3 regions of the Kitasatospora papulosa genome follow, and region 3 is predicted to be linked to each of the others. Evidence: riboswitches for the same ligand, from Rfam matches in the RefSeq annotation. Region 3 holds a riboswitch; each other region holds the start of a gene.
The links. Region 3 has a riboswitch for cyclic di-AMP ahead of OG362_RS07455 (M23 family metallopeptidase). Riboswitches for the same ligand answer to the same signal wherever they lie in the genome.
Positions count from the first base shown of each region.

Region 1: it holds a riboswitch for cyclic di-AMP, as region 3 does, so the genes downstream of both, OG362_RS18860 (LysM peptidoglycan-binding domain-containing protein) here and OG362_RS07455 (M23 family metallopeptidase) in region 3, are expected to answer to the same signal.
Region 2: it holds a riboswitch for cyclic di-AMP, as region 3 does, so the genes downstream of both, OG362_RS14740 (M23 family metallopeptidase) here and OG362_RS07455 (M23 family metallopeptidase) in region 3, are expected to answer to the same signal.

Region 1 covers NZ_CP108452.1:4,311,010-4,321,385, reverse strand. Annotated here, with positions in the region: gene OG362_RS18875 (DUF501 domain-containing protein) at 1-358, opposite strand, end outside; gene OG362_RS18870 (FtsB family cell division protein) at 447-917, opposite strand; gene eno (phosphopyruvate hydratase) at 1,012-2,298, opposite strand; gene OG362_RS18860 (LysM peptidoglycan-binding domain-containing protein) at 2,626-3,318, opposite strand; cyclic di-AMP (ydaO/yuaA leader) riboswitch at 3,319-3,492, opposite strand; gene OG362_RS18855 (transglycosylase family protein) at 3,783-4,781, opposite strand; gene OG362_RS18850 (cytochrome P450 family protein) at 4,887-6,182, opposite strand; gene OG362_RS18845 (nucleoside triphosphate pyrophosphohydrolase) at 6,179-7,165, opposite strand; gene OG362_RS18840 (SurA N-terminal domain-containing protein) at 7,195-7,851, opposite strand; gene OG362_RS18835 (serine/threonine-protein kinase) at 8,022-9,575, opposite strand; gene OG362_RS18830 (hypothetical protein) at 9,572-10,249, opposite strand; gene OG362_RS18825 (N-6 DNA methylase) at 10,348-10,376, opposite strand, start outside.
Region 2 covers NZ_CP108452.1:3,413,605-3,423,980, reverse strand. Annotated here, with positions in the region: gene OG362_RS14775 (ABC transporter substrate-binding protein) at 1-1,123, shown strand, start outside; gene OG362_RS14770 (hypothetical protein) at 1,144-1,365, opposite strand; gene OG362_RS14765 (hypothetical protein) at 1,425-1,577, opposite strand; gene OG362_RS14760 (FAD-binding oxidoreductase) at 1,785-3,170, opposite strand; tRNA gene OG362_RS14755 (tRNA-Met) at 3,577-3,650, shown strand; gene OG362_RS14750 (MerR family transcriptional regulator) at 3,765-4,511, shown strand; gene OG362_RS14745 (PP2C family protein-serine/threonine phosphatase) at 4,646-5,803, shown strand; cyclic di-AMP (ydaO/yuaA leader) riboswitch at 6,037-6,189, shown strand; gene OG362_RS14740 (M23 family metallopeptidase) at 6,201-7,241, shown strand; gene OG362_RS14735 (aldo/keto reductase) at 7,415-8,359, shown strand; gene OG362_RS14730 (PrsW family intramembrane metalloprotease) at 8,379-9,839, opposite strand; gene trmB (tRNA (guanosine(46)-N7)-methyltransferase TrmB) at 9,910-10,376, opposite strand, start outside.
Region 3 covers NZ_CP108452.1:1,820,010-1,830,385, reverse strand. Annotated here, with positions in the region: gene OG362_RS07475 (CobW family GTP-binding protein) at 1-304, shown strand, start outside; gene OG362_RS07470 (DNA gyrase/topoisomerase IV subunit A) at 368-2,818, opposite strand; gene OG362_RS07465 (M16 family metallopeptidase) at 3,065-4,426, shown strand; gene OG362_RS07460 (M16 family metallopeptidase) at 4,453-5,835, shown strand; cyclic di-AMP (ydaO/yuaA leader) riboswitch at 6,039-6,206, shown strand; gene OG362_RS07455 (M23 family metallopeptidase) at 6,220-7,011, shown strand; gene OG362_RS07450 (GntR family transcriptional regulator) at 7,247-7,951, shown strand; gene OG362_RS07445 (HPr family phosphocarrier protein) at 8,151-8,432, opposite strand; gene OG362_RS07440 (bifunctional acetate--CoA ligase family protein/GNAT family N-acetyltransferase) at 8,598-10,376, shown strand, end outside.

The sequences.
Region 1 (10,376 bases), 2.5 Mb from region 3:
AGCCCTCCAGCACCTCGATGGCGTCACGGCGCGCGATGTAGTCCTCGTGCGCGGCACGGTAGGCGGCGGCCAGTTCGGGGTCCGTCGCCAGGCGCTCGGTCATCTCCTTCATGACCCCGTTCGCCTCCAGCGTGCCGATCGCCGACGCGGCACGCGGACAGGTCAGGTAGTACGTCGTCGGGAACGGCGTGCCGTCCTCCAGACGGGGCTGCGTCTCGACCACGTCCGGGTTGCCGCACGGGCAACGGTGCGCGATGGCGCGCAGCCCACGGGGCGGCCGGCCGAGCTGGAGCTCGAACGCGGCGATGTCCACAGCGGTGGGCGTGGTGGATTCGGTCTGCGGAGGGGGCGTGTCCATGCCTGCCTTGAATGTCATCGGTCGGACTGTATGAATCGGTGCGGGGACGGGGCACGACGCGTGCCCCGGGGTCCGCACCGGTACGGGGTCATTCCCGGTCGGCGCTGTCGACGCCGTCCCAGAGGTTCGAGTGCCAGGGCCGCCCCGTCGCCCCCGGCTCGCCGCGGCGCACATCGGCCGCGTCCGGGTCGACCACGGTATAGCCGGTCTCGCCGGGCAGCACGTAGTGCAGGTGCTGGCGCGCGAGACGGCGGACGTACGCGTCGTCCTCGAGCCGCGCCTTCTCGTCACGCAGCTCCTCGGTCCGACGGTGGGCCTCCTGCGAGAGCCGCTCCTGCTCCGCGATCTGGTCGCGCTGGGAGATGTACTGCCGCATGGGGTACGCCAGGGCGACCACCAGCGAGCAGACGATCAGCGCGAGGAACGCGGCCCGGCCGGTGAGCCGGGAGCGCCGGGCCTGGCGGCGGTTCTGGGACCGGTAGACACGGGCCGCCGTCTGCTCCCCGAGCAGCCGCAGCCTGGTCGCGGTGGAGAACCGGTCGCGGTCCTTCCCGGCCATGTCTCACGCCTCCCCGTTACGCACGTCCGTCCCCGCACACGGTACGGGACCGGATGCGGGGACGGACGGAGGCTGGTGCTCCGGACTCGGGCTGTCAGCCCTCGAAGCGGAACCGCGGGAACGCCGAACGACCGGCGTACACCGCGGCGTCGTCGAGGATCTCCTCGATGCGCAGCAGCTGGTTGTACTTGGCGACGCGGTCCGAGCGGGCCGGGGCGCCGGTCTTGATCTGGCCGCAGTTCACGGCGACGGCGAGGTCGGCGATCGTGACGTCCTCGGTCTCACCGGAGCGGTGGGACATCATGCACTTGAAGCCGTTGCGCTGGGCGAGCTCGACGGCGTCGAGGGTCTCGGTCAGCGAACCGATCTGGTTGACCTTGACGAGCAGGGCGTTGGCCGAGCCCTCCTCGATGCCGCGGGCGAGGCGCTCGGGGTTGGTGACGAAGAGGTCGTCACCGACGATCTGCACCTTGGAGCCGAGCTTGTCGGTGATGACCTTCCAGCCGGCCCAGTCGTCCTCGTACAGCGGGTCCTCGATGGAGACCAGCGGGTACGCGGAGACGAGCTCCTCGTAGTACTCGGTCATCTCGGCGGCCGAGCGGGACTTGCCCTCGAACTCGTAGACGCCGTCCTTGTAGAACTCGGACGCGGCGACGTCGAGCGCGAGCGCGATGTCGCGGCCCGGGACGTAACCGGCCTCCTTGACGGCCTCGAGGATGAGGTCGAGGGCGGCGCGGTTCGACTCGAGGTTGGGGGCGAAGCCGCCCTCGTCACCGAGACCGGTGGACAGGCCCTTGGTCTTCAGGACCTTCTTCAGCGTGTGGTAGATCTCCGCGCCCCAGCGAAGGGCCTCGGAGAAGGACTCGGCGCCGATCGGCGCGATCATGAACTCCTGGATGTCCACGTTGGAGTCGGCGTGCGAGCCGCCGTTCAGGATGTTCATCATCGGAACGGGCAGCAGGTGCGCGTTCGGGCCGCCGAGGTAGCGGAACAGCGGGAGGTCGGAGGCCTCGGACGCGGCGTGCGCCACGGCCAGCGAGACACCGAGGATGGCGTTGGCGCCGAGGGAGCCCTTGTTCTCGGTGGCGTCCAGGTCGAACATAGCCTGGTCGATGAGGCGCTGCTCGGTGGCGTCGTAGCCGACGAGCTCCGGGCCGATCTGCTCGATCACGGCGAGGACGGCCTTCTCGACGCCCTTGCCCTGGTAGCGGTTGGGGTCACCGTCGCGAAGCTCAATGGCCTCGAACGCGCCGGTGGAGGCGCCGGACGGAACAGCAGCACGTCCCGTGCTGCCGTCGTCGAGGCCAACCTCGACCTCGACCGTGGGGTTGCCCCGGGAGTCGAGGATTTCCCTGGCTACGACGACGTCGATGGACGGCACGAGGCATCTCCTTCTGGGATCTGACACTGGTTGGGCAGGGTCACTGTGGCCTTGCGCCACGAGCCTAACCGTCTCGGCCCGCTGCGTCGGCCGTCAGCCCGCCCCCTGGGACGAAAAAGGACCCAAGGGCCTGCATAACGGGCAAAGCTCCAGAATTCTACTGGCAAGTAACCACAAGAATTGAACGCTGCCCCTCAGGACGGGTGGGCAATCACACCCGGATCACACCCGCCGAAGGACCTCCGCACGACCGCGGCCCGGCGCGCGGGGGGTATGCGCGCCGGGCCGGGCCGCCGGGGCAGGAGGGGGACCCCGGGTCGTTCAGGACTACTTCAGGTGGAGCTGCTGACCCGGGAAGATCAGGTTGGCGTCGTCGACGATGTCGTCGTTCAGCTTGAAGAGCTTCTCCCAGCCGCCCTTGACCTTCTCGGCGTCGGCGATCTTGCTCAGGGTGTCGCCGGCCTTCACCTTGTACTCGCCGTCACCCTTCTCGACCTTCTGGCCGGTCGGGGTGGTGACGGTCTTCTCGGGGGCCGTGCGCTTCTCGCTGCGCGTGGTGGGCTGCTCGGCCTTGCGCTCCGGCGCGGCCTGCGGGTCCGTGTCGCCGTTCTTGGCGGAGCCGGTGTCGACACCCGGGTCCACGCCGTCGTTCGTCAGACCGCCGGCGCCGGCGCAGGACCAGGCACCCGGGCCCTGCAGGTCGAGAAGCTTCTCGGCGGCGGCTATCTGCTGGCCCTTGGTGGCCAGGTCGGCGCGGGCGGCGTACTGCGTGCCACCGGCGGCCGCCCAGCTGGACTGCGAGAACTGCAGGCCGCCGTAGTAGCCGTTGCCGGTGTTGATGGACCAGTTGCCACCGGACTCGCACTGGGCGACGGCGTCCCAGGTGGCGACGGAGGCGGCGGAGGCGCCGGTCGCACCCATCAGCGGTACGGCGACGGCAGCACCGGTGACACCGGCCAGGGTCGCGATACGGACGGCCTTGGACGGGCGACGGTGCTTGCCCTTGCTGGAAAGCAGCATGGTTCTCCTCACCGACGCCTACGAGGTGAGCTGTCGGGTTCGGGCCTGTGAGTTGCCCGGCCACCCGCTCTCGCGGACGGCTTCACCCCCAGCCGGTGTCCCCTCCGCCTTCCGACGGCCGGGCTGCCGGCACTTACCTGGGTCCCCCGCTCCTGCCTACGGCGCTTTACGCGTCGGTCCCCTTCGACCGACGGCAGGATTCGGCGTGACGGTCGAAGGTGCCCGCGGTGCGAGCGGCTCCGACCGTAGACACACGCAACCCCGACATTCAAAGATGGACATAACGGCTAATCAGCCCTTAACGCTCCGGCCTTGCGGTTCGTTTTCGCAGGTCATGGCCAAAATGGACGGACCGGACGGACAGGGCGCACCAGTTGAAGCAAAGAGACCCATGTCTCACTTACGCATAAGTGGACATAGGTCTCTTAACTGCCCCCGCTTTCGGGGTGTTTTCCCGCTTTTGATCAGTTGGCCGCAGCGGTCTCCGCCGCGGCGTCCCGAGCGTCCGCGCCGGCGTCGAGGTTCAGGCTCTGGCCGGGCAGGATGAGGTCCGGGTCGGAGCCCAGTTCGTCCTTGTTCGCCTCGTACAGAGCGGTCCAGCCACCCGGGAGCTCCTGCGCGTCGGCGATCGCCCAGAGGTTGTCGCCCTCGCGGACGGTGTACGCCTCCGCGGCGCCCTGACGGGCCTCCGAGTCGCCCCGCGAGGCGTGCCGGCCCGACTCGCGTCCCTCGTCCAGCGCCGACCCGGCGCTGCTCTCGGGAGCGGGGGTGCCGCGGTGCTTCCCGCCCGTCGAGGCGTCACCCTTCGCGGCGTCACCCTTCGCCGCGCCGGAGGCCCCGGACGTCCCGGAGGACGGGGTGGCGGACGGCGACGCGTCGGCGCTGCCCGCGGCGTCGCCGGTGTCCGCCGTGCCACCGGCGGCCTTGCCCTTGTCCTTGGCCTTGCCCTTCGGCTCCGCGTCGCTCTTCGCGTCCGCGTCGTCCTTCGATGCGGCCTGGTCCGACGCGTCGGAGGAGGGGGTCTCCGTGGCGGTGCCGGAGGGCTCAGCCGACGGCTCGCCACCCGGGTCGACGCCCGGCAGCGTCCCGTCCAGGGCCAGCCCGGAGATCACCGCGCAGCTGGGCCACGCCTGCGGACCCTTGTCGTCCAGCACGTTCTCGGCGACGGCGATCTGCTGCGAGCGGCTCGCGAGGTCGGCGCGGGACGCGTACTCCGTGCCGCCGTAGGCGTTCCAGGTGTCCTGCGAGAACTGCAGGCCTCCGTAGTAGCCGTTGCCCAGGTCGGCACTCCACATGCCGCCGCTCTCGCATTCTGCGACCCGGTCCCAGGTCGTGGCGTCGGCGGCCTGCGCGCCGCCCGCACCGAGCAGCGGGATGGCGATGGCCGAACCGGTGACGCCTGCGGCGACGACGATGGCGGGTGCCTGGCGAGGGCGACGGTGTCTGCCGGTCGCGGAGCCCATGGGATTGCCTTCCGTGTGACTGACATGTGACGGGTGAGTCGAACGGTGAACCTAGCCCTACTCGAACGTGTGTCACAAGTCGATGCAGCGGAGATCACGCGAAAGTCACAGAGTTGACGGAGTGTCACCTTTCGCGGACGGCTGTCCGGTACCGAACTCCACCGGAAGGGTGCGCAGTCCACGCATGATGAGCCCGCCGCGCCAGCGCAAATCGGCAGGTTCCGCGGCGAGCCGCAGGTCGGGGAGGCGTCGCAGCAGTGTCGCCAGAGCCACCTGACCCTCCAGGCGGGCCAGCGGAGCCCCCAGGCAGTAGTGGATTCCGTGGCCGTAGCCCAGATGCTGATTGTCACTCCGAGCGAGATCCAGGGTGTCCGCATTCTGGAATCTGTCCGGATCCCGATCCGCGGCGGCCAGAACCACGAGTACGGGGTCCCCGGCCGCGACGTCCTGTCCTCCCAGGCTCACGGGCTCGGTGGCGTAGCGCCATGTCGCGAGCTCCACCGGCCCGTCGTAGCGCAGCAGCTCCTCGACGCCCGTGGCGAGCAGTCCGGTCTCCCCCGCCGCCAGGGAGCGCTCCAGCCGCTCGCGCTGGGACGGGTTGCGCAGCAGGGCGTAGGTGCCGTTGCCGATCAGGTTCACCGTCGTCTCGAAACCGGCGAACAGGAGGATGAACGCCATGGCCGCGGCCTCGTTCTCGGTGAGGTGCTCGCCGTGGTCGCTCGCCCGGATCAGCCCCGAGATCAGGTCGTCGCCCGGATCCTCCCTCTTGCGGTGGATGAGCTCGGCGAGATAGCCGCGCATCTTCTTGACCGACCTGGCGACGCCACCGCGCGGGCCCCCGCCGTGCCGGATCATCATGCCCGCCCAGTCCCGGAAGTCGTCCTGGTCCTCGCGCGGCACGCCCAGCAGGTCGCAGATCGCGTAGATGGGGAGAGGGAACGCGAAGTCGTGGATGAGGTCCGCCTCCCCCTTATCGGCGAAGCCGTCGATGAGGCGGTCCGTCAGCTCCTGCACGCGCGGCGCGAACTCCGCGACCCGGCGCGGGGTGAACGCCTTGGAGACGAGCCGGCGCAGACGGGTGTGGTCCGGCGGGTCGATGTTCAGCAGATGCGTCATCAGCTCCGCCTTCCGCTCCCCGGGGATACCCGTCCTGCCCTTGGCGGTCGCGGACCCCGCGTGGTGGGCCGGGTTCTTGGAGAGCCGGGTGTCGGCGAGCGCCTGCCGCGCGTCGGCGTACCGGGTCACCAGCCACGCCTCGACCCCGCTGGGCAGCGTCGTGCGGTGCACGGGGCTGTGCTCGCGCAGCCATGCGTAGGCGGGGTACGGGTCGGTGGCGAACTCCCAGGTGAAGAGTTCGGGCGCTGCGTCCGGCGCGGAGGCCGTAGGAGGACTGTCGTTCACTCCTCGACGCTATCCGGACCGGTCCCGAGCCCTTCCGCCGCCCGGATCACGTCGCGGTAGGCGCGCGCGGCGGCCCGCAGGGCGGCCTCCGGGTCCGTACCGTCCCGCTCGGCACGCACGGCGAGGGCGAGCAGCCGGTGGCCGACCCCCTCGCCCCCGGGGAGCGCGACGTCGAGACCCGCGGTACGGACCCTGCTGCCGAGCTTGGCCGCGAGCGCCAGGCCCGGCTGACCGAGCGGCACCCCGTCGGTGACCGACGCGCGCTGCTTCTCGATCGCCTTCGTACGCAGCCAGTGGGCGTGGACGTCCTCCGGGGTCTCGGCGGTCTCGTCGCCGAACACGTGGGGATGGCGGTGGATCAGCTTCTCGACGATCGTGGCCGCGACGTCGTCGATGCCGAACGGCTCCTCCTGGTCCTCCTGCGCGATGCGCGCGTGGAAGACGACCTGGAGCAGGACGTCGCCGAGTTCCTCGCGCAGTTCCTCGCGGTCGCCGTCCTCGATCGCCTCGACCAGTTCGTACGCCTCCTCGATGGCGTACTTCGCGAGACCCTGGTGCGTCTTCTGCGAGGTCCACGGGCATTCGAGCCGGATCCGGTCCATGACCTGGACCAGGTCCAGGAGCCGGGCACCGGGCAGGTCGTACGAACCGGGCAGCAGTTCCAGGTCCGGCATCCGCACCCGGCCCGAACCACCGAGCCGGGCCAGGCCGTCGGTGAGCGGCTGGTTCCCCTCGCCGCCCACCAGCACCACCACGGTCCGGCCGCCCGCGCACTCGTCCACCAGCGCCTCGGCCGTGGGAGCGTCGTGCTCGACGGCGACCCCCGCCTCCTCCAGGTACGGCAGCTGCGGGTGGTCCCGCTCGGCGCACAGCACCCGGTCGGCGGCCCGCAGCGTCTGCCAGGCGGGCCAGGACAGCAGACCGGGGGCGACCCGGTGGCTGGCGGTGAGCAGGACGATGCGGCCGGGGTCTTCAGCGTTCACACCCCGAACCTACCCCTGGACGAGCGGGGTCAGGCGCCTGCCTCGGGGTCCTGGCCCTGCACGGGCGTGACCTGGGTGATCCAGGGCGCCTTGTACGTGCTGAGCTGGACCTTCTTGTTGTCCCAGCTGCCGTAGCGCGGGTTGACGTCGATGTGGAGCGCCTTCGACGCCTCGGTGAGGGCCTGTCCGACGGCCTGCACCCCGGTGGGGCTCTGCAGGTCGGCGCCGAGGGCCCCGGCCAGCTTCTGGAGCTGGACCTCCTGACGCAGGCTCGCCTCGATCTGTCCGGGCGCGACCCAGCGCTGCTCCAGCATCAGGGTCCGTACGCCCTCCTCACCGCCCGACTGCTCGGCGGCGACACCGCGGAGCTGCTGGATCTCCTTGCGGCTGACGCTGACCCCCGCGTCCTTCGCCGCCCGGTCCAGGACCCGCCCGAAGATCAGCCCGGACAGCTTGACCCGGGTCAGCTGGCCCGACTTGGTGACCAGTTCCTCGGACTGCTCCGACTTCTGCTGCGCGGTGCGCACGTCGGCCGCCTGTGCCTGGACGGTGGCCACGTCGATCCGGTCGCCGCCGACCACGGCCGCGGCACCGGGGTGGGCCTCGCTGCCGCAGGCGGCCAGGAGGGGGGCCGCGACCAGCGTGGCGGCGGACAGGGCGAGCGCGGTGCGACGACGGCGGTGCAAAGGAGCCTCCCGGGGAGAGTTTGTGCATCAGTGCACAAAGCCTTGCGGTGATCGATGTTAGGCAGTGGACGTGATTCGGGCCACTGCTTCGACCAACGATTTCCGGACCGGTCAGTGTGGGGTCGGGGACGAAATCCCTTCAGTTCCGCCCTTGTCGGCCGTCCCGCCGCTCACCTCGACCCGCGTACGTCCTGGTGGTGGACCAGTTGGCGGCGGAGCTCCACGGGGAGCGCGTGGTGCGGCCCGTACGCGCGCTCCGTGTCGTACAGCAGGGCCTGCAACTGGCCCCGGCCCGCCGTGTGGTCGCCCATGCCGAGCAGGAGGTGGGCGATCCGGCGGCGGATGTCGAAGGCGCGGCCGGGGCCGGTGGAGGTCGCGTAGCCGTTCTCGTAGAAGGGGAGGACCCCGCGGTACTCGGCCAGGGCGGCGGCGGGCTCACCGAGCTGCTCCAGGCACTGCGCGGCGTCGTAGCGGTACTGCAGGGTCTGGGGATCCGCGGGGCCGGCCTCCGCCGCGCGGTCCTCGGCGAGGCGGCGGAGTTCCGGGAGGGCGCGGCGGTACTGGCCGTCGTCCATCAGCGTCGCCGCGTACTGCTTGCGCAGGATCCGTACGACCGGTGAGTGTTCGCCGTGCTCCTGGGCCGCGGCGGGCAGGATTCCGCCGAGGACGTCGACGGCCTGGGTGATGCGGCCCTCGCCGAGCAGGCGCTTCACGTCGTCGACGGCCTTCGCCACATCGGGCCTGGCGGGCGGTTCCTGGGGCGGGGCCGGTACCTGCCGGCCGGGGACGGGCGGCGCCGGGACGGCCGCCCGGTCGGGCCAGGGGGCGTGCGGGCGGAGGAACGGGCGGGTCGGGTCGAGGGGGCCCGAGGGCGAGCCGCCGGCGGGCAGCAGGGGCCGCAGGGACTCGTAGACCTCCTGGGCGGAGGCCGGCCGGTGCTGCGGGTCCTTGGAGAGCAGCCGCAGGACGAGGGCTTCGAGCGCCTCGGGGACCTCGGGCCTGAGGTGACGGACCGGGAGGGGCGGCTCGTAGAGGTGGCGGTGCAGGACGCCCAGCGCGGTGGACCCGGCGAACGGCACGTCCCCGCTGAGGAGTTCGTGCATCAGGACGCCGAGGGCGTACAGGTCGGTGTAGGGGCCGACCGCGCCGCCCATCGCCTGTTCGGGCGCCATGTAGGCCGGGGAGCCGATCGGTGAACCCGTGTGCGTAAGACGGGTGGTGTCGGTGTCCATCACGGAGGCGATGCCGAGGTCCAGCACCGTGACGGTGCCGTCGGGCTTCACCATCGCGTTGCGGGGCTTGAGGTCGCGGTGGACGATCGGCACGGCGTGCACCGCGGAGAGCACCGCGCACAGCTGGGCGGCGACCGCCACGGCCCAGGGCCACGGGTAGGGGTCGTGCTCGGCGAGGTGGTCGGCGAGGTCCGCGCCCTCGACGTACTGCATGACGAGGTAGAGGTCCTCGCCGTCGCTGCCCGCGTCGTGGACCGTGACCAGACCGGGGTGGTCGACCTGCGCGGTCACCCGGCACTCGCGGACGAAGCGTCGGCGCACGTCGTCGGCGGCCTCGCTGCCGGAGGGGCCGGCGACCCGGTCGGGGCGCAGGAGCTTCACCGCGACCCTGCGGTCGAGGCGCTGGTCGTACGCCGTCCAGACCTGCCCCATGCCACCCTGGCCGAGAATCGTCGCCAGTGCGTAACGCCCGGCGATGACACGTCCGTTCACCGGCCGTCACCCTCCTTGCGGAGGTAGTCGCTCAGCTCGTCGAGCTCGGCGCGCACCTGGTCGAGACGCTGGGGCGAGGCCGGCGTCGAACCGCCCGGCGACGGGGTGGGGGTGGGGGTGGGGGTGGGGGTGGGGCCCTGGTGCGGGACGGGGCCCTGGTGCGGGACGGGCGGGTAGCCGTAGGCGGGTGCCACCGGCGGATCGGGCACGGTCCGCCGCGGGGCGTACCCACCGGCCGGGAACGTCGGTGCCCCCGGGTGCCCACCGCCGTACGGGCCGGTGCTCGGGCCCGCGTACGGAGCTCCCCGGGTGCCGCCGTAGGGGCCGAAGTGCCTGATCTCCGTGTACAGGTAGTAGGTGACCGTGCCGACGAAGACGACCAGCGCCCAGGACAGGGTGATGACCGCCTGCCCGTCCGTCAGCACCTCTTCCTCCTCCGGCAGCGTCCCCAGGTACGCGAGGAGGCCGATGTTCAGTGCCAGCACCAGACCGAACAGCCACCAGTCACGCTGCTTGCGGGTGACGACGGCGAGCCGCAGCATGGCGGCCCAGGCGAGGAGCCCGCAGCTCAGCAGGGCGAGCGCCACGAAGACCACGCGCAGCGTGACCAGCGTGGCCGAGGACGGACGGCGCGTCGGCTGCTGCTGCTCCGGCGGATAGCCGTAGCCGTGCATGTGCTGCTCCCGGAGGGCGTGGGTCGGACGTGTGCAGTGAGCGTATACACCGACACGGACATCAGGTCCCGGGTTGTGCGCAACCGTTGTGCTTCACGTCACTCCGGCGCGACCGATCCGTCCGTCA
Region 2 (10,376 bases), 1.6 Mb from region 3:
CATCGACGTGCAGTACGTGGGCATCGCCTCCACCGAGGCCCAGTCCAAGTACGACACCGCCATCCAGGGCGGCGGCCTGCCGGACGTCGGGGGCGTGGGCGCCGCGATGGTTGCCGGGATCACCGCGCAGGACGCCCTGGAGCCGCTCGACGACCGGATCGCGGAGAGCTCCCTCAAGGGCAAGCTCAACGATGCGATGGTCGAGAACGTGCGCAGCGCCGCCGGCCGGGACGAGCTGTACACGGTGCCGATCTCCGCCACCAACGGCGTCCTGTACTACCGGACGGACCTGTTCGAGAAGGCCGGGCTCGACGAGCCGGACACCTGGGACGAGTTCTACGGGGCCGCCGCGAAGCTGACGGACAAGAAGAAGAACCAGTTCGGCTACACCATCCGCGGCGGCCCGGGTTCCATCGCCCAGGCACTGGACGCGATGTACGGGCAGTCCGGCATCGACTCGTTCTGGGACGAGTCAGGGACGAGGACGACGGTCAACGACCCGAAGAACGTCGCGGCGCTGGAGAAGTACGTCGGGCTGTACAAGAAGTCCACCCCGGAGGCCGACCTCAACAACGACTTCACCAAGATGGTCGCCCAGTTCGACTCCGGCGGCATCGCCATGCTCAACCACAACCTGGGCTCCTACCAGGACCACGTGAGTTCGCTCGGTACCGACAAGTTCCGTGGCATCCCGCAGCCGGAACTCGCCGACGGGACCCGGGTGATGGTCTCCAACCCGGTCTCGGGCCTCGGTCTGCTCAAGTCGTCCGAGAACAAGGCGGCGGCCTGGAAGTTCATCGAGTTCGCCGCGTCCCACGCCTCGAACTCCAAGTTCAGCGAGTCCGCCGGCCTGATCCCGGCGAACAAGGAAGCGGCCGAGGACCCCTGGCTCGACAAGGCCGAGACCACGAAGCTCGGCGCCGAGGCGCTGTTCTCGGGCAACACCAAGATCGTCCAGCTCCCCTACTACCTGCCGGACTGGAACACCTTGTCCAAGGCCGACAGCGAGCCGGGCTTCCAGAAGGTGATGCTCGGCAAGACGAGTGCCAAGGACTTCCTGGACACGCTCGCCGAGAACCTCGACGAGGCCCAGGCGGAGTGGAAGGAACAGCAGCAGGGCTGATCCGGGGCGGGGCCTGGACCCTAGTCCAGGCCCTCCTCCCGCAGTTGGTACATCAGGAGGAACGTCCGGTAGGTCTCCGAGGACACGTCCAGGCACACGTCCGGCCGGTTGGTCCACGTGGAGAGGTTGTCGAGGGCCCGCCGGCAGGCGGCCTCGGTCTCCGTCCTGGACGGGATGTTCGAGATGAACGCGGCGATCAGCAGGACCACTGCGAGGACGACCACGCCGATACGGATGCGCATGGTCTCCCAACGACCGGCCGGCCGGGCCGGTCACTCGGGGCAGGTCACGGGCTCCCGGATCACTCCGACTCGTCGGTGAACGGCGGCAGGTCGGGCTCGATGAACAGGCCCGCGTACTGCGGCGAGGGCAGCGGGGCCGCGGCGCCCGTGTCGACGGTGGTGGTCGCGCTGTCGGCGTGCCGCTGGATCGTGCGGGAGGGCATGTCGGTCATGTCGGCTGTCCTGTACGTAGGTGTGGTGAGAGCCCCGTGACCGAGCCGCCGCGTCGATGCCGCGCCGGTCCCGACCGGTACGGCGACGATGTGCCGCTACCGGTCCCGCGCCGCTCCGGGGGCGTCCGGATCATCTGTGCGGCGGTGTATGCAGACTGTAACCCTCCCGGCACGGCTTTCCGCAGGTATTCCGGGCCCGGCGTCATGTCAGTGCGGCGGCGCGGGCTCGATGTTCTGGTTTGCGTGGAACAGGTTGTGCGGATCGTACGTCCGCTTGGCCTCGGAGAGCCGGTCGTAATGGCCCCGGTAGGTGGCCTTGACCCGGTCCTGGGACTCGTCGGTGCCGATGAAGTTCACGTAGCCGCCGCCCATGGAGTGCGGGTGCAGCGCTTCCCAGTAGCCGACGGCCCACTCCCGCAGCGCCGCCGCGTTGGCCGGGTCGGGGTCGATGCCGGCGATGACGCCGGACCAGTGTGCGTCGCGGTAGGCCCACGCGGTGTCGTCCGGGCCGACACGGCCCGCGGCCCCGTCGACCGGGTACAGGTGCATGGTCGACAGGCCGGTGGGGAGCCTCTCGGCGAAGGAGGCGTGCACGTCGACGGCGTCGTCCGTGATCCGGTCGAAGAAGTCGCCCCGCCAGTACCACTGGAGGCCGGCCGGCATCAGCGCGTCGAACATGCTCTGCAGGGCCGGGTAGGGCATCGGCGTCGTGAAGTGGAAGGCGGGCGTACCGGGTTCGTTCACGACGGCGAGGGTCCCGCCCAGCGCTTCCGGGTCCGCCGTCGAGGACCAGACGACCCCGCACATCTTCCGGCCGTGGATCTCCTCGGGGAAGGGCGGGCCCGGCGGGACCGTCAGCGAGGCGAAGAAGCCGTAGAGGTCGTCCGGCGCCTGCGGCAGGAAGTCGCGGTACCAGCGGATGACGTCGTGGAAGAGCTCCAGGGGCCACAGGGTGACGGCGACACCCACCGTGTCCACGGGGTGCAGCTCGAAGTCGAAGGACGTGACGACGCCGAAGTTGCCGCCGCCGCCCCGGAGCGCCCAGAACAGGTCGGAGTGCTCACTCGGGTTGGCCGAGACGAAGGTGCCGTCGGCCAGGACCACGTCCGCGGAGACCAGGTTGTCCACGGAGAGGCCGTACTTGCGGGTCAGGTAGCCGTGTCCGCCACCGAGGGTGAGCCCGCCGATCCCGGTCGTGGACATGATCCCCGCCGGGGTGGCGAGTCCGAACGCGTGGGTGGCGTGGTCGAAGTCACCCAGCGTCGCACCTCCGTCGGCCTGGGCGGTCTGGGTGGCCGGGTCGACCCGCACGCCGCGCATGGGGGAGAGGTCCAGGGTGACCGCGCCGTCGGAGAGGCCCAGTCCGGGGCCGCTGTGTCCACCGCCCCGGACCGCCACGTCCAGGTCGTTCGCGCGGATGAACTTCACGGCCTCGATGACGTCCGCCGTGTCGCGGCACATGACCACGGCCGACGGTTTCTTGTCGATCATGGCGTTGTAGACCGTACGGGCCTGCCCGTACGCCTGGTCGTCCGGGCCGATGACCGGTCCGCGCAGAGCGGTTCGCATCGTCTCGAGGAGGGCGCCGTCCATGATCGTCTCCTAGCGCGCACATGCGTCCGGGTCTGCTCCTGTACCACCCGTCGCGGAGGGGTTCACCGGTCGGCGCCGGCACCCGGGGGCGCCGGGCGGACGGGACGGACGCCGAAAAGTTCTCACGTCCAGCGTCCCGCCGCTCCGGGGGCGGCGCAATCGCGGAGCGCCGCCTCGGGTCGGGCGTGGCGCGGCCGGGGAGGCCGGGGCCGGGCGGGATGCCGGATCCGGGGATGTGGAAACTCCCGTGGGTGCGCCGCTCCGTGATCCAACTCCTCCTGCATCAAACTCTGTTGGAGTTGCGATCCACTCGGTTCGACTCTTCCGGGGAGAAGGGTGCGGGGGTGCGGCGGCCAAACATGGTCGGAGCACCCTCCTGGATGACGTAGAGTTGTACTCACAACGACGCGGGGTGGAGCAGCTCGGTAGCTCGCTGGGCTCATAACCCAGAGGTCGCAGGTTCAAATCCTGTCCCCGCTACTGAAGACAGAGGCCCGGATCCTTCCAAGGATCCGGGCCTCTGTCGTATGCCGTCGCCCCACAGGTGGCGTCGGGCTTGACCTTGACGCTGCGTGAAGATCTAGCGTTTCCGGCATGGAGTGGTCCATACAGGAAATCGCCCGGCGGGCCGGCACCACGAGCCGGACCCTGCGGCACTACGGAGACGTCGGTCTCCTCGAGCCGAGCCGCAAGGGCGCCAACGGCTACCGCTATTACGACCAGGAGGCCCTGGTCCGGCTCCAGCGCATCCTGCTGCTGCGGGAACTGGGGCTCCCGCTGCCCGCGATCAAGGACGTCCTGGAGGGCCAGCGGGACACCGCGACGGCTCTTCGGACCCATCTGCGCCTGCTGGAGCAGGAACGGGAGCGCATCGGGCGGCAGATCGCCTCGGTGCGGACCACTCTGCGCAGGACCGAGGAAGGGGAGGAACTCATGGCCGAGGAAGTGTTCGACGGATTCGACCACACGGCGTACGAGGAGGAGGTCACCGAGCGTTGGGGCCGGGAGGCGTACGAGCGGAGCGGCCGGTGGTGGCGCGGGCTGAGCGAGGCCGAACGCGCCCGCTTCCAGGGCGTGCACGAGGAGATCGCCCGGGACTACGGGGTGGCCAGGGCCGCCGGTATGGAGCCCGGCGGCGAGGAGGCGCAGGACATCGCGCGGCGGCACTGCGCGTGGCTGTCGGCGACGGCCGAGGTGACCCGCGCCTATGTGACCGGGCTCGGGGAGATGTACGTCGCCGATCCGCGCTTCGGGAGGAACTACGATCGCCACGGGGACGGAACCGCCGTCTTCGTACGGGATGCACTGACGATCTACGCGCAGCACCGGCTCTCCGACTGACCCCCGGAGAACCAGGCTCCGGGCGCGCTCGTCCCTTCGGCCCATGACGCGTCGCCCTTCGGCGCGGCTCCGGACGGCCGGGTCGGGGCGCGATACCGTCCGCAGCCGTGGGTGGAGCGGGCAGGAGTACACAGGTGGGGAAGCGGGACGGGCGGCGTAGGGACGTGGGCGGGGGCTCCCGTTCCCGGCGGTTCGTGCGTGCGCTGCCCGCCCTGATGATCTGTGCCGGGGTGGCCTTCGACCTCGGAACGCCGGCCGAGGTCACCGCGGTCCCCCTCTTCACCGCGGCTCCGCTGATCGCCGCCCCGTTCTTCTCGCTGGCCGGCACCGTCAGGGTCGGCGTGGCCGCCGCCCTCGTCGTATTCGTCCTCCGGTCGTCCGACGGCGCGCTCGCCGGGGTCGTGTCGATCACGGACCTGCTGACCCTGGTGACCGTCGTCGCGCTCTCCCTCGTCATCAACCGCGTCGTGCGCCGTGGGAACGAGCAGCTGGCCTCGGCGAGGGTCATCGCGGAGACCGCCATGCGCGCGGTCCTGCCGACGCCCGAGGACCGGATCGGAGGGCTGGAGGTCGCGGCACGGTACGAGGCGGCCCAGGCGGACGAGTTCGTCGGCGGTGACCTGTTCGCCGCCGCGGACACCCCGTACGGGGTGCGACTGGTCGTCGGGGACGTCCGGGGCAAGGGTCTGGACGCCGTGGCGGCGGTGGCCGTCGTGATCGGGGCGTTCCGGGAGGCCGCCGAGCAGGAGAGGTCGCTGGAGGGGGTCGCCCAGCGGCTGGAGCGGGCGCTGGCCCGGGAGGGCTCGCGGCGGGGCGGGCTCGACTCGATGGAGGGTTTCGTCACCGCGGTGCTGGCGGAGATCCCGGTCGGCTCGGACACCCTGAAGGTCATCAACCGCGGCCACCCCGAGCCGCTCGTGCTCCACCCCGACGGTTCGCTCGACGTGCTGGTGCCGACCGAGCCCGCCCTGCCGCTCGGGATGGGGCTCGGAGCGTGGCCCGACCGGGCCGACGAGTGGACGCTGCCGGCCGGGGCGATGTTCCTGGCGTTCACCGACGGGCTCTCCGAGGCGCGGGACGTGAAGGGGGCGTTCTACGACCCGGCGGACCGGCTTCGTGGCCGGCTCTTCCCGGGGCCCGAGGAACTGCTGTCCGCGCTCACGGACGACGTACGGCTGCACACGGGTGGCCGGTCGACGGACGACCTGGCGCTCCTCGCGGTCGCCCGCCCGGCGAGGGGTCAGCAGGGGCGCCGGACCACCGTGAAGATCGTGCGACGGGACAGTGAATGAACGGTCACCACCGTCGGTAGTCGAAGGACCCCGCTCCGCATAACATTTGACGCACCGTCAGAAACTGACGGCTGGAATATGCGCGTTCAACTCGCCCTTTTGCGCCCGATTGACCCCTGTAAGTCCAGGCCAGGGGCGTCAATGATCTATGGGAACAGCTTGGAATCGGGCCCGTGTGTCTATTAACGTTCGATAACGCAGCGCGGTTGTACCTGCCGTCGCAAGAGGCGGCACCGTGCGCAGCGCCGAATTCCGCAAGGGAACCGGGGAACCACCTACATGGGGTGAATCGGACACCTGTGTCTCGCGAGAGACGAAGGGGTCCGTAGGAGACCTTCCTGCTCCGAACCCGTCAGCTAACCCGGTAGGCGAGAAGGAAGGAAAGGAGTGCGCCCACGTGGCGTCCAACCAGCCTGCCCCCGAGGCCCCGTCACCCTTCAGGTCCGACAGCTTCGGAGACGAGGGCAGGACGTGGGAGGAATGGAACCCCACCGAGGAGTCCATCCGTCCCGTACGCGGCCGGCATCGCGTAGCCAAGCAGCGCGGCCTCGCCCGTAGCTCCACCGTCCTCGGCGTCGGGGTCATCGCGGCCGTCGGTGCGGGTGGCATGGCCACCGCGCAGAGCAAGCCGCCGGTCTCCATCTCTCTTCCCGATTCCATCGCGGACAATCTTCCTGACGCCAAGTCCCTGCCCGGCGTGGGCGCGTTCATGTCCGGCGACTCCGACTCGGACCACGAGACGGTCGCCGCTTCCTCCCCCCTCACCACCGCGGGCATCACCGCGGCCGAGGCCGAGGGAGGCGCCACCGACGCGGGTGAGGCGCTGCGCGCCCGCATCCTCCAGCAGGCCGAGCAGCAGCAGGCCGGAGCCGACGCCGAGGCCAAGGCCGCCCAGGAGAAGGCGGCGGCCGAGGCGGCCGCGGCCCAGGCGGCGAAGCAGCAGAGCGTGGCCGAGGCCGAGGCCGCCGCGAAGAAGAAGGCGGCGGAAGAAGCGGCGGAGAAGAAGGCGGAGGCCGAGCGCCTCGCCAAGCTCGCCGCCAGCTACGCCGTACCGACCTCGTCGTACTACATCAGCTCGACCTTCGGCCAGGCCGGTTCGATGTGGTCCTCCGGGCACCACACCGGGCTGGACTTCGCGGCCCCGACCGGGACCCCGGTCAAGGCCGTGCACAGCGGCACGGTGAAGTCGGCCGGCTACTCCGGTTCGTACGGCTACCGCACGGTCCTTGAGCTCGACGACGGCACCGAGGTCTGGTACTGCCACCAGTCCTCGATGGACGTGTCCGCCGGGCAGAAGGTCACCACCGGCCAGACCATCGGCCGGGTCGGCGCCACCGGCAACGTGACGGGCGCCCACCTGCACCTCGAGGTCCACACCGCGGACGGCACGGGCATCGACCCGATGGCCTGGCTCCGCGGCAAGGGCCTCACGATCTGATCCCACGCGCCGACGACCGGCGCGGCAGAACCCCGGCGGCCCTGACGCACGACCCCCCGACGTCAGGGCCGTCGGCCTGTCCGGGGCCGTGGCGGCCGGGAGCGGGCGGCGGTGGCCGGGCACGCCGCCGGCGGAACGGAATAGTTGCCTCCGCCGGCTGGTTGTTCCTGGGCATGACGTCTTTGCGCCCGCTCGGTTCATCGAGCCTTCAGGTCTTTCCCCTCGCCCTCGGCGGCAACGTCTTCGGCTGGACCGCCGACGAGGAGCGGACGTTCGCCGTCCTCGACGCGTACGTCGCGGCCGGCGGCAACTTCATCGACACCGCCGACTCCTACTCCGCCTGGATCCCGGGCAACGAGGGTGGTGAGTCGGAGACCCTCATCGGCAAGTGGCTGGCGGCCCGTTCCCGCCGCGACGACGTCGTCATCGCCACCAAGGTCGGCGCCCACCCCTCGTACAAGGGGCTCTCGCCCACCACGATCAAGGCGGCGGCCGAGGCGTCCCTGCGCCGGCTCGGCACCGACCACATCGATCTGTACTACACGCACTTCGACGACGAGAGCGTCCCCGTCGAGGAGATCGTCACCGCGCTCGACCAGCTGGTGAAGGCGGGGACCGTGCGCGAGATCGCCGCCTCCAACATCAGCCCCGAGCGGCTCCGGGCCTCCCTGGAATTCTCCGAGCGCGAGGGCCTGGCCCGCTACGTCGCGCTCCAGCCGCACTACAACCTCGTCTCGCGCGACACCTACGAGGGCGCCCTCCAGGACACGGCGGCCGCCGCCGGTCTCGCCGCGGTCCCGTACTTCGCGCTCGCCGCGGGCTTCCTCACCGGCAAGTACCGGCCGGGGACGACCGTCGAGAGCGCGCGGGCCGAGGGCGCCGGCAAGCACCTGGAGACCGAGCGCGGCCGCAAGGTGCTCGCCGCGCTCGACCGGATCGCCCAGGAGCACGACGCCGAGATCGCCACGGTCGCCCTCGCCTGGCTGACCTCCCGGCCGACCGTCACCGCGCCCATCGCCTCCGCGCGTACCGTCGAACAGCTGCCCGCGCTGGTGGCGGTGGCAGGCCTCCGGCTGAGTGAGCAGGAGCTCGCGGAGCTGACCGAGGCATCCGCCTGAAGCCACCCGCGGGACGACCTCAGGCGGGCGGCGGGGTCCGCCGCCCGCCGTCGTCCATGTACGGGTTGGGCCCGCCGTAGTGCCGGTGCGGCGCGGGGAGCTGCTGCGGCTGCGGGGGCGGACCGCCGCGGGGGTACTGCCGGGGAAACGGGGGCGGCACGGGCGGCCGGTGGGCGCGCAGCCGGCCGGTCGCATGGGCCGCGTACGTCAGGGCCGGTCCCGCGATCTCCCGGCGCTGCCAGAGGTGGTGCAGCAACTCCTGCTCGCGCAGGGCGAAGTCCTTGCCCGCCCCGTCGTGGCGCGCCCTCCGGCGCAGCATGGCCAGGGACGTCGCGAACGACTCGTACTCGGCGACGGCACGGGCCGCCGCCTTGCCCCGGGCGCGGTCGGGGTGGCCGTTCCAGTGCCTGGCCATGTCACGCGCCATGCCCCGCGCCCGCATCGAGGCCAGCGCGAGCGGCTCTGCGGGGGCCAGCCAGCCGGCCGCCGCGTACACCGGCAGCTCGGTGGAGAGCGTGCGCAGCTCCCGCTGGCGCGACCAGATCGCCAGCCAGGTCACCAGACCGAAGGACGGCATCATGAAGACGCCGTACACCAGGTAGAAGCCGTACGGGCCGAACGCCGACGAGCCGTTCCACAGGGCGTGCATGCCCATGGCGAGGACGAGCCCCACCAGGGGCAGGACGACGCGGCGTACCCGGTGGCGTGCCCCGCCGAGCGCGGCGATGCCGAAGCCGATGCCGGAGAGCACGGTGAACAGGGGATGCGCGAACGGCGACATCACCACGCGGACGAAGAACGTCCCGGCGGTCACCGAGGCGAAGCCCGTGGTGCCGAGCTGCTGGTCCTCACCGAAGGCGTTGCCCAGGTAGAGGATGTTCTCGGTGAAGGCGAAACCGGTCGCGGTGAAACCGGCGACCACGATGCCGTCGACGATCCCGCCGAACTGCCGTCTGCGGAAGAGGAAGATCAGCAGGACCGCGATGGCCTTCGCGCTCTCCTCGACCACCGGCGCGACGAGCGTGGCCCCGAGCGTGTCGGCGCTCGCCGGATCCGCGGTCGCCGTCGCTATCCACCGGGTCGCGAAGGAGTTGGCGATGATGGCCACGAGCGCCGCGGCGCACGCACCCCAGGAGAAGGCGAACAGCAGATTCCGCCATGGCCCCGGTTCGACCCGGTCCAGCCAGCGGAACGCCGCCATCAACAGCGGCACGGGCAGCACCGCCAGCCCCAGACCCACCAGGAAGCCCTCGGTGCCCGTCTGCTGACGTACCAGCGCCAGGATCACCAGACCGCACAGCGCGAGCACCGTGATCACCGCACCGGCACGGAACGCCTTGCTGCGCCAGACCATGCCGACGCGGCGGGGCCGGTAACGCCACTGGCCTCGCTCCGGGACGGCGCCCAGGAACTCGTCGAGCTGCTGCCCTTCGAGAACCGGGACGGCCGGCTGCTGGTGCTGCACGGACCCCTCGGACATCCGACGACCCTAACGAGGGCGACTGACACCTGGCCACGCAGCCGGGGCCGGGGCACCGGCCCATGGCCGATCAGCGACGGGTGAACAGCACGTCGTGCACGACGTGCCCCTTGTCCAGGCCCTGCCCCTCGAAGCGGGTCAGCGGCCGGAACGCGGGCCGCGGCGCATAGCCACCGTCCGCCTGGGTGTTCTCGAACAGGGGGTGCGCCGACAGGACTTCCAGCATCTGCTCCGCGTACGGCTCCCAGTCCGTCGCGCAGTGGACGAGCGCGCCCGGCTTCAGCCGCTGCGCCACCAGGTCGAGGAACTCCGTCTGGATCAGCCGCCGCTTGTGGTGCCGCTTCTTGGGCCACGGGTCGGGGAAGTACACCCGGAGCCCGTCCAGAGCGGCCGGTTCCAGCATCTCGCGGAGCAGGATGATCGCGTCGCCGTTGGCGACACGGACGTTGGAGACCCCCGCCCGGTCCGCGAGCCCCAGCAGGTTGCCCTGGCCGGGCGTGTGCACGTCGACGGCCAGGATGCCGGTGTCCGGGTCCT
Region 3 (10,376 bases):
CGACTCCAGGCCCGCAGGCCTCTACCGGATCAAGGGATTCGTGGACTTCGGCGCGGGCGACCCCGGAAACCGGTACACGCTGCACGCCGTCGGCAGGTTCCTGCGCTTCGTGCCGCAGCGCTGGGCCCGCGACGAACCGCGGCGGACCCAGCTCGTCCTGATCGGCGCCGGTGTCGACGCCGCCTCGCTGCGCAAGGAGCTCGAGGGATGCCGGGACGAGTGGCAGGACGCCACCGAGGAACTGGAGCGCAGCATGTGGGGCGTCCTGCGGTACGTGCGGCAGCCGGGCGACGACGAGGCCTGAGGCCCGGTCCCCGCGTCCGGACCGGCATGGATCCGGACGCGGGAGACCTCGTCAGCCCGTCTCCTACAGCGGTCCGGCGATCACCGCGATCCGGCTCGTCATCGGCGTCCCCGAACCGTCACGGCGCGGATCCGGCGCCGGCAACTCCGCCGGAGCGCCGTTCTTCTGCGCCGCCCGGGCCGGGACCCGTCCGGCCCACGCGAACACCAGGACGTCCTCACCCTTGAGGAAGCGCTGGCAGCGCACCCCGCCGGTGGCCCTGCCCTTGCGCGGGTACTGGTCGAACGGGGTCAGCTTCCAGGTCCGCTCGGAGTCGTCGAGCGTGCCGTGCGACCCGGCGACCGTGAACACCGCGGCGTCCTTCGAGGGATCCACCGCCGTGAACGAGAGGACCGTGGCGCCCTCCGTCAGCTTGACGCCGGCCATGCCTCCCGCCGGGCGTCCCTGCGGACGGACCGAGGCCGCCGGATAGCGCAGCAACTGCGCGTCCGACGTGATGAAGACCAGATCCTCCTCGCCCGTGCGCAACTGGGTCGCGCCGACGATCCGGTCACCGTCCTTCAGCGTGATGACCTCCAACTCGTCCTTGTTGGCGGGATAGTCGGGCACCACACGCTTCACCACCCCCTGCAGGGTGCCGATGGCGAGTCCGAGCGCCTCCTCGTCGAGCGTGGTGAGACAGATCAGCTGCTCGTCCGCCTCCAGCGTGAGGAACTCCGCGACCGGGGCCCCGCCCGACAGGTTCGGCGCCGCATGGGTGTCCGGCAGTTGGGGCAGGTCGATCACCGAGAGCCGGAGCAGGCGTCCCGCGGACGTCACCGCCCCCACGTCGCCGCGTGCCGTGGCCGGGACGGCCGACACGATCGCGTCGTGCTTCGTGCGCCTGGCGTCCTCGGTCTGCTCGATCGGCTCGGCGTTGGCCGTACGGGCGAGCAGGCCGGTCGAGGAGAGGAGCACCTGGCACGGGTCGTCGGCGACCTCCAGCGGCACCGAGGCGACCTGCGAACCTGCCGACTCCAGCAGCACCGTACGCCGGTCGGTGCCGAACTTCTTTGCCACCGCGGCCAGTTCGGACGAGACCAGCTTGCGCAGCTCGGCGTCCGACTCCAGGATCGCCGTCAGCTCCGCGATCTCCTGGGAGAGCTTGTCGCGCTCGGTCTCCAGCTCGATCCTGTCGAAGCGCGTGAGCCTGCGCAGCGGGGTGTCCAGGATGTACTGGGTCTGGATCTCGCTCAGCGAGAAGCGCTCCATCAGGCGTTCCTTCGCCTGCGCGGAGTTGTCGCTGTCCCGGATGAGACGGATGACCTCGTCGATGTCGAGCAGCGCCACCAGGAGGCCCTCGACCAGGTGCAGCCGGTTGCGGCGCTTGGTCCTGCGGAACTCGCTGCGCCGGCGCACCACGTCGAAGCGGTGGTCGAGGTAGACCTCCAGGAGCTCCTTCAGCCCGAGGGTGAGCGGCTGCCCGTCGACCAGCGCGACGTTGTTGATGCCGAAGGACTCCTCCATCGGCGTCAGCTTGTAGAGCTGCTCCAGCACGGCCTCCGGCACGAAGCCGTTCTTCACCTCGATCACCAGACGCAGGCCGTGCGCCCGGTCCGTGAGGTCCTTGACGTCCGCGATGCCCTGGAGCTTCTTCGAACCGACCAGGTCCTTGATCTTGGCGATCACCTTCTCCGGGCCGACGGTGAAGGGCAGTTCGGTGACGACGAGGCCCTTGCGCCGGGCCGTGACGTTCTCTATGGCGACCGTGGCACGGATCTTGAACGTGCCCCGGCCGGCGGCGTAGGCGTCCTTGATGCCGCCGAGGCCGACGATCCTGCCACCGGTGGGCAGGTCGGGGCCCGGTACGAAGCGCATCAGCGTCTCGAGGTCGGCGCCCGGGTGCCGGATGAGATGGCGGGCGGCGGCGATGACCTCGCCGAGATTGTGCGGCGGCATGTTGGTGGCCATGCCGACCGCGATCCCGGAAGCGCCGTTGACCAGGAGGTTCGGGTACGCCGCCGGGAGGACGACCGGCTCCTGCTCCTGGCCGTCGTAGTTCGACTGGAAGTCGACGGTGTCCTCGTCGATCGACTCCGTCATCAGTGACGTGGCGTCGGCCATCCGGCACTCGGTGTACCGCATCGCGGCAGGCGGGTCGTCGTTGCCCAGGGAGCCGAAGTTGCCGTGCCCGTCCACGAGGGGCAGGCGCATCGAGAACGGCTGTGCCATGCGCACCAGTGCGTCGTAGATCGACGCGTCACCGTGCGGGTGCAGTTTGCCCATCACCTCGCCGACCACGCGTGCGCACTTCACGTAGCCGCGGTCGGGGCGCAGCCCCATCTCGTTCATCTGGGACACGATGCGGCGGTGCACGGGCTTCATGCCGTCGCGGGCGTCGGGCAGAGCCCTGGAGTAGATCACCGAGTACGCGTACTCGAGGAAGGAGCCCTGCATTTCGTCGACGACGTCGATGTCGAGGATCTTCTCCTCGAAGTCGTCCGGCGGCGGGGTTTTCGTGCTGCGGCGGGCCATCGCGGCTGCGACTCCTTCACAGATTCTGTCGGGCAACCTCAGGTTCTGACGCCGACCATTGTGGCCCGCCGCACCGACAACGCCGACCTCGACCCGTCCGAAGCGGCCCACGGGCCCTGCACGGAGCCCCTGATTACGGCAGCATCTACGACAACACTCACCCGACGGGAACTTCGCCAGGCGCCCGTGCGCTTGCCTAGAGTGGCAGGTCCGGCAGGAAATCCTGTACCGATCGAAGGGACGTACATGCCCATGGGTCACACGGCCACAGCCCAAGCCGGTTCCGGCGGCTTGACGGCGACCGAGCACCGTCTGGCCAACGGCCTGCGCGTGGTGCTCTCCGAGGACCATCTGACCCCCGTCGCCGCGGTCTGCCTCTGGTACGACGTCGGCTCCCGGCACGAGGTCAAGGGACGCACGGGCCTGGCTCACCTTTTCGAGCACCTGATGTTCCAGGGCTCGGGCCAGGTCAAGGGGAACGGGCACTTCGAGCTGGTGCAGGGGGCCGGTGGTTCCCTGAACGGCACGACCAGCTTCGAGCGCACCAACTACTTCGAGACGATGCCCACGCACCAGCTGGAGCTGGCCCTGTGGCTCGAGGCCGACCGGATGGGCTCGCTGCTCGCCGCGCTCGACGAGGAGTCCATGGAGAACCAGCGGGACGTCGTCAAGAACGAGCGCCGTCAGCGCTACGACAACGTTCCCTACGGCACGGCCTTCGAGAAGCTCACCGCGCTCGCCTACCCGGAGGGCCATCCGTACCACCACACGCCGATCGGCTCGATGGCCGATCTGGACGCGGCGACCCTGGAGGACGCGCAGGCGTTCTTCCGCACGTACTACGCGCCGAACAACGCGGTCCTCTCCGTCGTCGGGGACATCGACCCGGAGCAGACGCTCGCCTGGATCGAGAAGTACTTCGGTTCCATCCCCTCCCACGACGGCAAGCAGCCCCCGCGCGACGGCTCGCTGCCCGGCATCATCGGCGAGCAGCTGCGCGAAGTGGTCCGCGAGGAGGTCCCCGCGCGTGCGCTGATGGCGGCCTATCGCCTGCCGCAGGACGGTACGCGCGAGTGCGACGCCGCGGATCTGGCGCTGACCGTGCTCGGCGGCGGCGAGTCGTCCAGGCTGCACAACCGCCTGGTCCGGCGTGACCGTACGGCCGTCGCCGCGGGGTTCGGGCTGCTCAGGCTGGCCGGCGCACCCTCGCTGGGCTGGCTGGACGTCAAGACGTCCGGCGGTGTCGAGGTGCCGCAGATCGAGTCGGCGGTCGACGAGGAGCTGGCCCGCTTCGCCGAGGAGGGCCCGACCCCGGAGGAAATGGAGCGGGCACAGGCGCAGTTGGAGCGCGAGTGGCTGGACCGGCTGGGCACGGTCGCCGGCCGCGCGGACGAACTCTGCCGGTACGCCGTCCTGTTCGGTGATCCCCAGCTCGCCCTGACCGCCGTGGGCCGCGTCCTCGACGTGACGGCCGACGAGGTGAAGGCCGCCGCCCGGGCGCATCTGCGCCCCGACAACCGTGCGGTCCTGGTCTACGAGCCGGTCGAGGCGGCCGAGGAGACCGACGGGGCCGACGGCACCGACGCGCACGAGGGGGCCGACAAGTGACCGACGCCGCCGTGACTGGAGTAGCGATGGAGTACCACCCGCAGCCGACCGCCGGCGAGGCCCGTCCCTGGGCCTTCCCCGCGCCCGAGCGTGGCGCCCTGCCCAACGGGCTGACCGTGCTGCGCTGCCACCGGCCCGGCCAGCAGATCGTCGCCGTGGAGATCTTCCTCGACGCCCCGCTGGACGCCGAGCCGGAGGGCCTGGACGGTGTGGCCACGATCATGGCGCGCGCCCTGTCCGAGGGCACGGACAAGCGCTCCGCGGAGGAGTTCGCCGCCGAGCTGGAGCGCTGCGGTGCCACGCTGGACGCCCACGCGGACCACCCGGGTCTCCGCGTCTCCCTCGAGGTCCCGGTCTCCCGGCTGGCCAAGGCCCTCGGCCTCGTCGCCGAGTCCCTGAGGGCCCCGGCCTTCGCGGAGAGCGAGATCGAGCGGCTGGTGGGCAACCGGCTCGACGAGATCCCGCACGAGCAGGCCAACCCCGCCCGTCGGGCCGCCAAGCAGCTCTCCAAGGAGCTCTTCCCCGCCACGGCACGGATGTCGCGTCCGCGCCAGGGCACGGAGGAGACGGTCGGCCGGATCGACGCGGCCGCCGTACGCGCCTTCTACGACGCCCATGTCCGTCCGTCCACGGCGACGGCGGTCGTCGTCGGCGACCTCACCGGGGTGGACCTGGACGCGCTGCTCGCCGACACCGTCGGGGACTGGTCGGGCAACGCCGGACAGGCCCGGCCCGTTCCCCCGATCACCGCGGACGACACGGGCCGCGTGGTCATCGTGGACCGTCCCGGAGCCGTGCAGACGCAGCTGCTGATCGGCCGCATCGGCGCGGACCGGCACGACAGCGTGTGGCCGGCCCAGGTCCTCGGCACGTACTGCCTGGGCGGCACGCTGACCTCGCGGCTGGACCGCGTACTGCGTGAGGAGAAGGGCTACACCTACGGTGTCCGGGCGTTCGGCCAGGTGCTGCGCTCGACCGCGCCGGGCTCCTCCTCCGGGGCGACCGGCGCAGCGATGCTCGCCATCAGCGGCTCGGTCGACACCGAGTCCACCGGTCCCGCGCTCGACGACCTGTGGAAGGTCCTGCGCACCCTGGCGTCCGAGGGACTCACCGACGCCGAACGCGAGACGGCCGTCCAGAACCTCGTGGGCGTCGCCCCGCTGAAGTACGAGACGGCGGCCTCCGTCGCGGGGACCCTCGCCGACCAGGTGGAGCAGCACCTTCCGGACGACTACCAGGCCGAGCTGTACGCCCGCCTGGCCGCGACCGGCACGGTCGAGGCGACCGCCGCCGTGGTCAACGCGTTCCCCGTCGACCGGCTCGTCACCGTCCTGGTCGGGGACGCCGCGCAGATCGCGGAGCCGGTCAGGGCGCTCGGCATCGGCGAGGTCTCGGTCGTCAGCGGCTGACCGAAGGCCGACAGAACAGGACATGACGGGGCCCCGGCGGGCATGCGCTCGCCGGGGCCCCGCCATGTGTCTGTTTTGGGGTCTATAGCGTCATTCATCCTGTGGGATGTGCGACAAAAGGCCCTTTCCGTTTGGTGAGGGAAAGCGCCCCGCTCTAGCGTCGGCCCGGCTGTCCGCCGGACGACTGCCGCGCCCGCGGCGCCGGACAGCCATCGCCGAGTCCCCGTCAGGCGCGAGCCTGGGGAGCCGGGGACCCACGAAGTCCCTGGGGTGAATCGGATCTCCGTGCCTCGTCAGAGGTCCGGCGGCCCGTAGGAGACCTTCCTGCTCCGAACCCGTCAGCTAACCCGGTAGGCGAGAAGGAAGGAAAGGACCAGCCCCTCCATGGCGTTCATCCGTGCCACCGGGAAGCACCGTGCCCCGAGCCGACTGACGCGCAAGAGTGCCAAGGTCGCCGGCATCGCCGCCCTGGCCACCACCGGCGTCATCGGTGCCACGGCCTCCCCGGCCCTCGCCGCGGACTCCGAGGTCACCGCCGGCAGCACCGGCCTCACCCAGACCGTCGCCCTCGACACCACCCTCGCCGCCCAGATCGAGGCCCAGGCGAAGGCCCAGAAGCAGCAGGCGGACGCCGCCGCGAAGGCCGCGGCCGAAGCCAAGGCGAAGGCGGAGGCCAAGGCCGAGGCCGAGCGCAAGGCCGAGGCCCGCGCCAAGGAGGCCCGCGAGGAGAAGGCACGTGCCGCCCGCGCCGCCGAGCGCGCCCGGCTGAACGCCTTCCACCTGCCGGTCGCCGGATCCCACGTCACCACCGGATACCGGTCCGGCGGCGCCCTCTGGTCCTCCGGCAGCCACTCCGGCGTGGACTTCCAGGCCGCTTCCGGCAGCTCCGTCCTCGCCGTCGGCGCCGGCACGGTCGTCGAGGCCGGCTGGGGCGGCGCGTACGGCAACAACATCGTGCTCAGGATGAAGGACGGCACGTACACCCAGTACGGCCACCTCTCCTCGATCGGCGTCTCCGTCGGCCAGAGCGTCGTCTCGGGCGAGCAGATCGGCCTCTCCGGCTCGACCGGCAACTCCACCGGTCCTCACCTGCACTTCGAGGCCCGCACCACCCCCGAGTACGGCTCGGACATGGACCCCGTCGCCTACCTCCGTGCCCACGGCGTCCAGGTCTGACCCCACGCAGCGCGACACCGTGTCCGGACGGACACGACGAAGGCCCCGGCATCCGCCGGGGCCTTCGTCGTGTCACCTTCGAAGGCGCCCGCCGGAGTCCTCGCGGAAGTGCTTCCTGGCCAAAAGATATCCATGGATTCCACCCCGCCGTCGGAAATTCAGGCCGGTTGCAATAGAGTCACAGAACAGGCGTCGATCGGCCGCGTTTCGCGGGGATTAAGGCGGAGGTTCGGACATGCGCATTCCCGCACATTCGGTATGCACGGCAATCCGTGACGACATCGTCTCCGGTGTCTTCGAGCGGGGTGGCCGCCTCACCGAAGAGGTGCTCGCGCGCCGGTACGGCGTCTCCCGCGTCCCGGTGCGAGAGGCGCTGCGCACCCTGGAGTCCGAAGGGTTCGTGGTCACCCGCCGGCACGCCGGCGCCTGCGTCGCGGAACCCACGGAGCAGGAGGCCGCGGACCTCCTCGAGATGCGCATGCTCCTGGAGCCCCTCGGTGCCGCCCGAGCCGCCCAGCGCCGGACCGAGGCACATCTCAAGGTGCTCCGCGGCTTGGTCAGGCTCGGGCAGGAGCGGGTGCGCAGGGGTGAGGGGGAGGACCTGCGTTCCCTGGGAGGCTGGTTCCACGAGACGCTCGCCCAGGCGTCGGGCAGTCCCGCGCTGATCGCGCTCCTCACCCAGCTCCGGCACAAGATCGCCTGGATGTACGCCGTCGAGGCGCCGGTCCGCCCCGCCGACTCGTGGGCCGAACACGGCGCCCTCGTCGACGCCGTCGCGCGTCGTGACGCGGAGCGGGCCCGGGCACTCGCCGCCCAGCACGCGGAGCGGGCCGCCGCCGCGCACCGGCTGCGGCGCCCGGACCACTCCGTGCGCGCGGCGGGCGCGGCCCGGGTGAGAAGTTCGCAACACCCCGTAAACATCGCGGGAGTCCGCCATTAACAATTGCGCCGTATACAAAGAGAGTAATTGCCGGAGGGCTTTCTTTTCGCTGCCCTGATTCAGGTTTTTGCGGGTGCTGTGTATGCCGTTTCGGCGAGTGTGCGGTGCCGGATCCGGATCCGGAAAAAGAGAAAGCCGCAGACCCCCTGGGGGTGCCGCGGCTTTCCATGAAAATGATTCCGGCGGGAAGTGGCCGGGATCAGACGGTCTCCGGGAGCTCCTCGAGCCCTTCGGCCACCAGCTTCGCCAGACGGTCCAGGGCGACCTCTGCGTTGTCGGCCTCGGACGCGAGCACGATCTCCTCGCCGCCCTGGGCGCCCAGGCCGAGCACCGCGAGCATCGACGCGGCGTTGACCGGGTTGCCGTCGGCCTTGGCGATCGTCACGGGAACGCCGGAGGCCGTGGCGGCACGGACGAAGATGGAAGCGGGGCGGGCGTGCAGGCCCTCGGCCCAACCGACGTTGACGCGGCGCTCAGCCATGGTTCTGCCCTTCACGTAACGATGAGTTGTCTAGACCAGTCTCTCATGCGGTGCGGACTGCTGTGCCGGGTACCGGCCGACCGGTCGCCCACCGCCCGCCGGCTCCCCAGCGTGCCCCTGTCACCGTCCGGCCGCGACCCGTGCCCCGGGCCGTAGGCTTTGCCCATGGAGCCCACTCCGGAGCAGAGTCCGCATCACGCGTACCCCGACCACTGGGAGGCGGACGTGGTGCTCCGCGACGGTGGCACCGCGCGCGTCAGGCCCATCACCACGGACGACGCCGAGCGGCTGGTCAGCTTCTACGAGCAGGTGTCCGACGAGTCGAAGTACTACCGCTTCTTCGCCCCGTATCCACGTCTCTCCGCCCGGGACGTGCACCGCTTCACCCATCACGACTACGTCGACCGGGTGGGGCTGGCCGTCACGGTCGGCGGCGAGTTCATCGCCACCGTCCGCTACGACCGGATCGACGACCGGGGCAGGCCCGCCTCCGCCCCGGCGGACGAGGCGGAGGTCGCCTTCCTCGTGCAGGACGCCCACCAGGGCCGCGGGGTGGCCTCGGCCCTCCTCGAACACATCGCCGCGGTGGCCAGGGAGCGGGGCATCCGCCGCTTCGCCGCCGAGGTGCTGCCCGCCAACAACAAGATGATCAAAGTGTTCCGGGACGCCGGGTTCACCCAGCAGCGCAGCTTCGAGGACGGCTCCGTCCACCTCACCCTCGACCTGGAACCCACCGCCGAGTCGCTCGCCGTCCAGCGCGCCCGCGAACAGCGCGCCGAAGCGCGTTCGGTCCAGCGCCTGCTGGCCCCCGGATCCGTCGCCGTCATCGGCGTCGGCCGTGCGCCCGGCGGCGTCGGCCGGACCGTGCTGCGCAATCTCCTCGGCTCCGGCTTCACCGGACGCACGTACGCGGTGAACACGTCGTTCGCCGACGACCTCGGCACGGTCGAGGGGGTGCCCGCCCACCGCTCCGTGGGCGGGATCGGCGAGCAGGTCGACCTCGCGGTCGTCGCCGTCCCGGCCGACCGGGTGCCCGAGGTCGTCGCCGACTGCGGGGAACACGGTGTCCAGGGCATCGTCGTCCTCTCCGCCGGCTACGCCGAGCGCGGCGCCGAGGGGCGGGAGCGCCAGCGGGAACTGGTGCGGCAGGCGCGTTCGTACGGCATGCGCATCATCGGCCCGAACGCCTTCGGCATCATCAACACATCCGAGTCGGTCCGCCTCAACGCCTCCCTCGCCCCCGAGTCGCCCAAGGCCGGGCGCATCGGACTCTTCACCCAGTCCGGAGCCATCGGGATCGCCCTCCTGTCCGGGCTGCACCGCCGGGGTGCCGGACTGTCGGCCTTCATCTCCGCAGGCAACCGTGCCGACGTCTCGGGCAACGACTTCCTGCAGTACTGGTACGAGGACCAGGGCACCGACGTCGCCCTGCTGTACCTCGAATCACTCGGCAATCCGCGTAAGTTCACCCGGCTCGCCCGGCGGACCGCCGCCGTGAAGCCCGTGGTCGTGGTGAAGGGCGCCCGGCACAGCGGGACCAACCCGCCCGGCCACGCCGTACCCGTCAGCCGCATCCCCGACGCGACGGTCTCCGCGCTGATGCGTCAGGCCGGGGTGATCCGCGTCGACACCGTGACGGAGATGGTCGACGTCGGCCTGCTCCTCGCCGGCCAGCCCCTGCCGGACGGTCCACGGGTGGCGATCCTCGGCAACTCGGAGTCGCTCGGCCTCCTCACCTACGACGCCTGTCTGGCCGAGGGGCTGCGCCCGCGCCCGCCCCGCGACCTCACCACGGAGGCGAGTCCGCGGGACTTCCGGCGCGCACTGGCCGAGGCGCTCGCCGACCGGACGTGCGACGCCGTGATCGTGACCGCGATCCCCTGGGTCGGTGAGAACGGCGAGGCGCTGACCGGCGAGGGCGAGGTCCTGGCGGCCGCCCTGCGT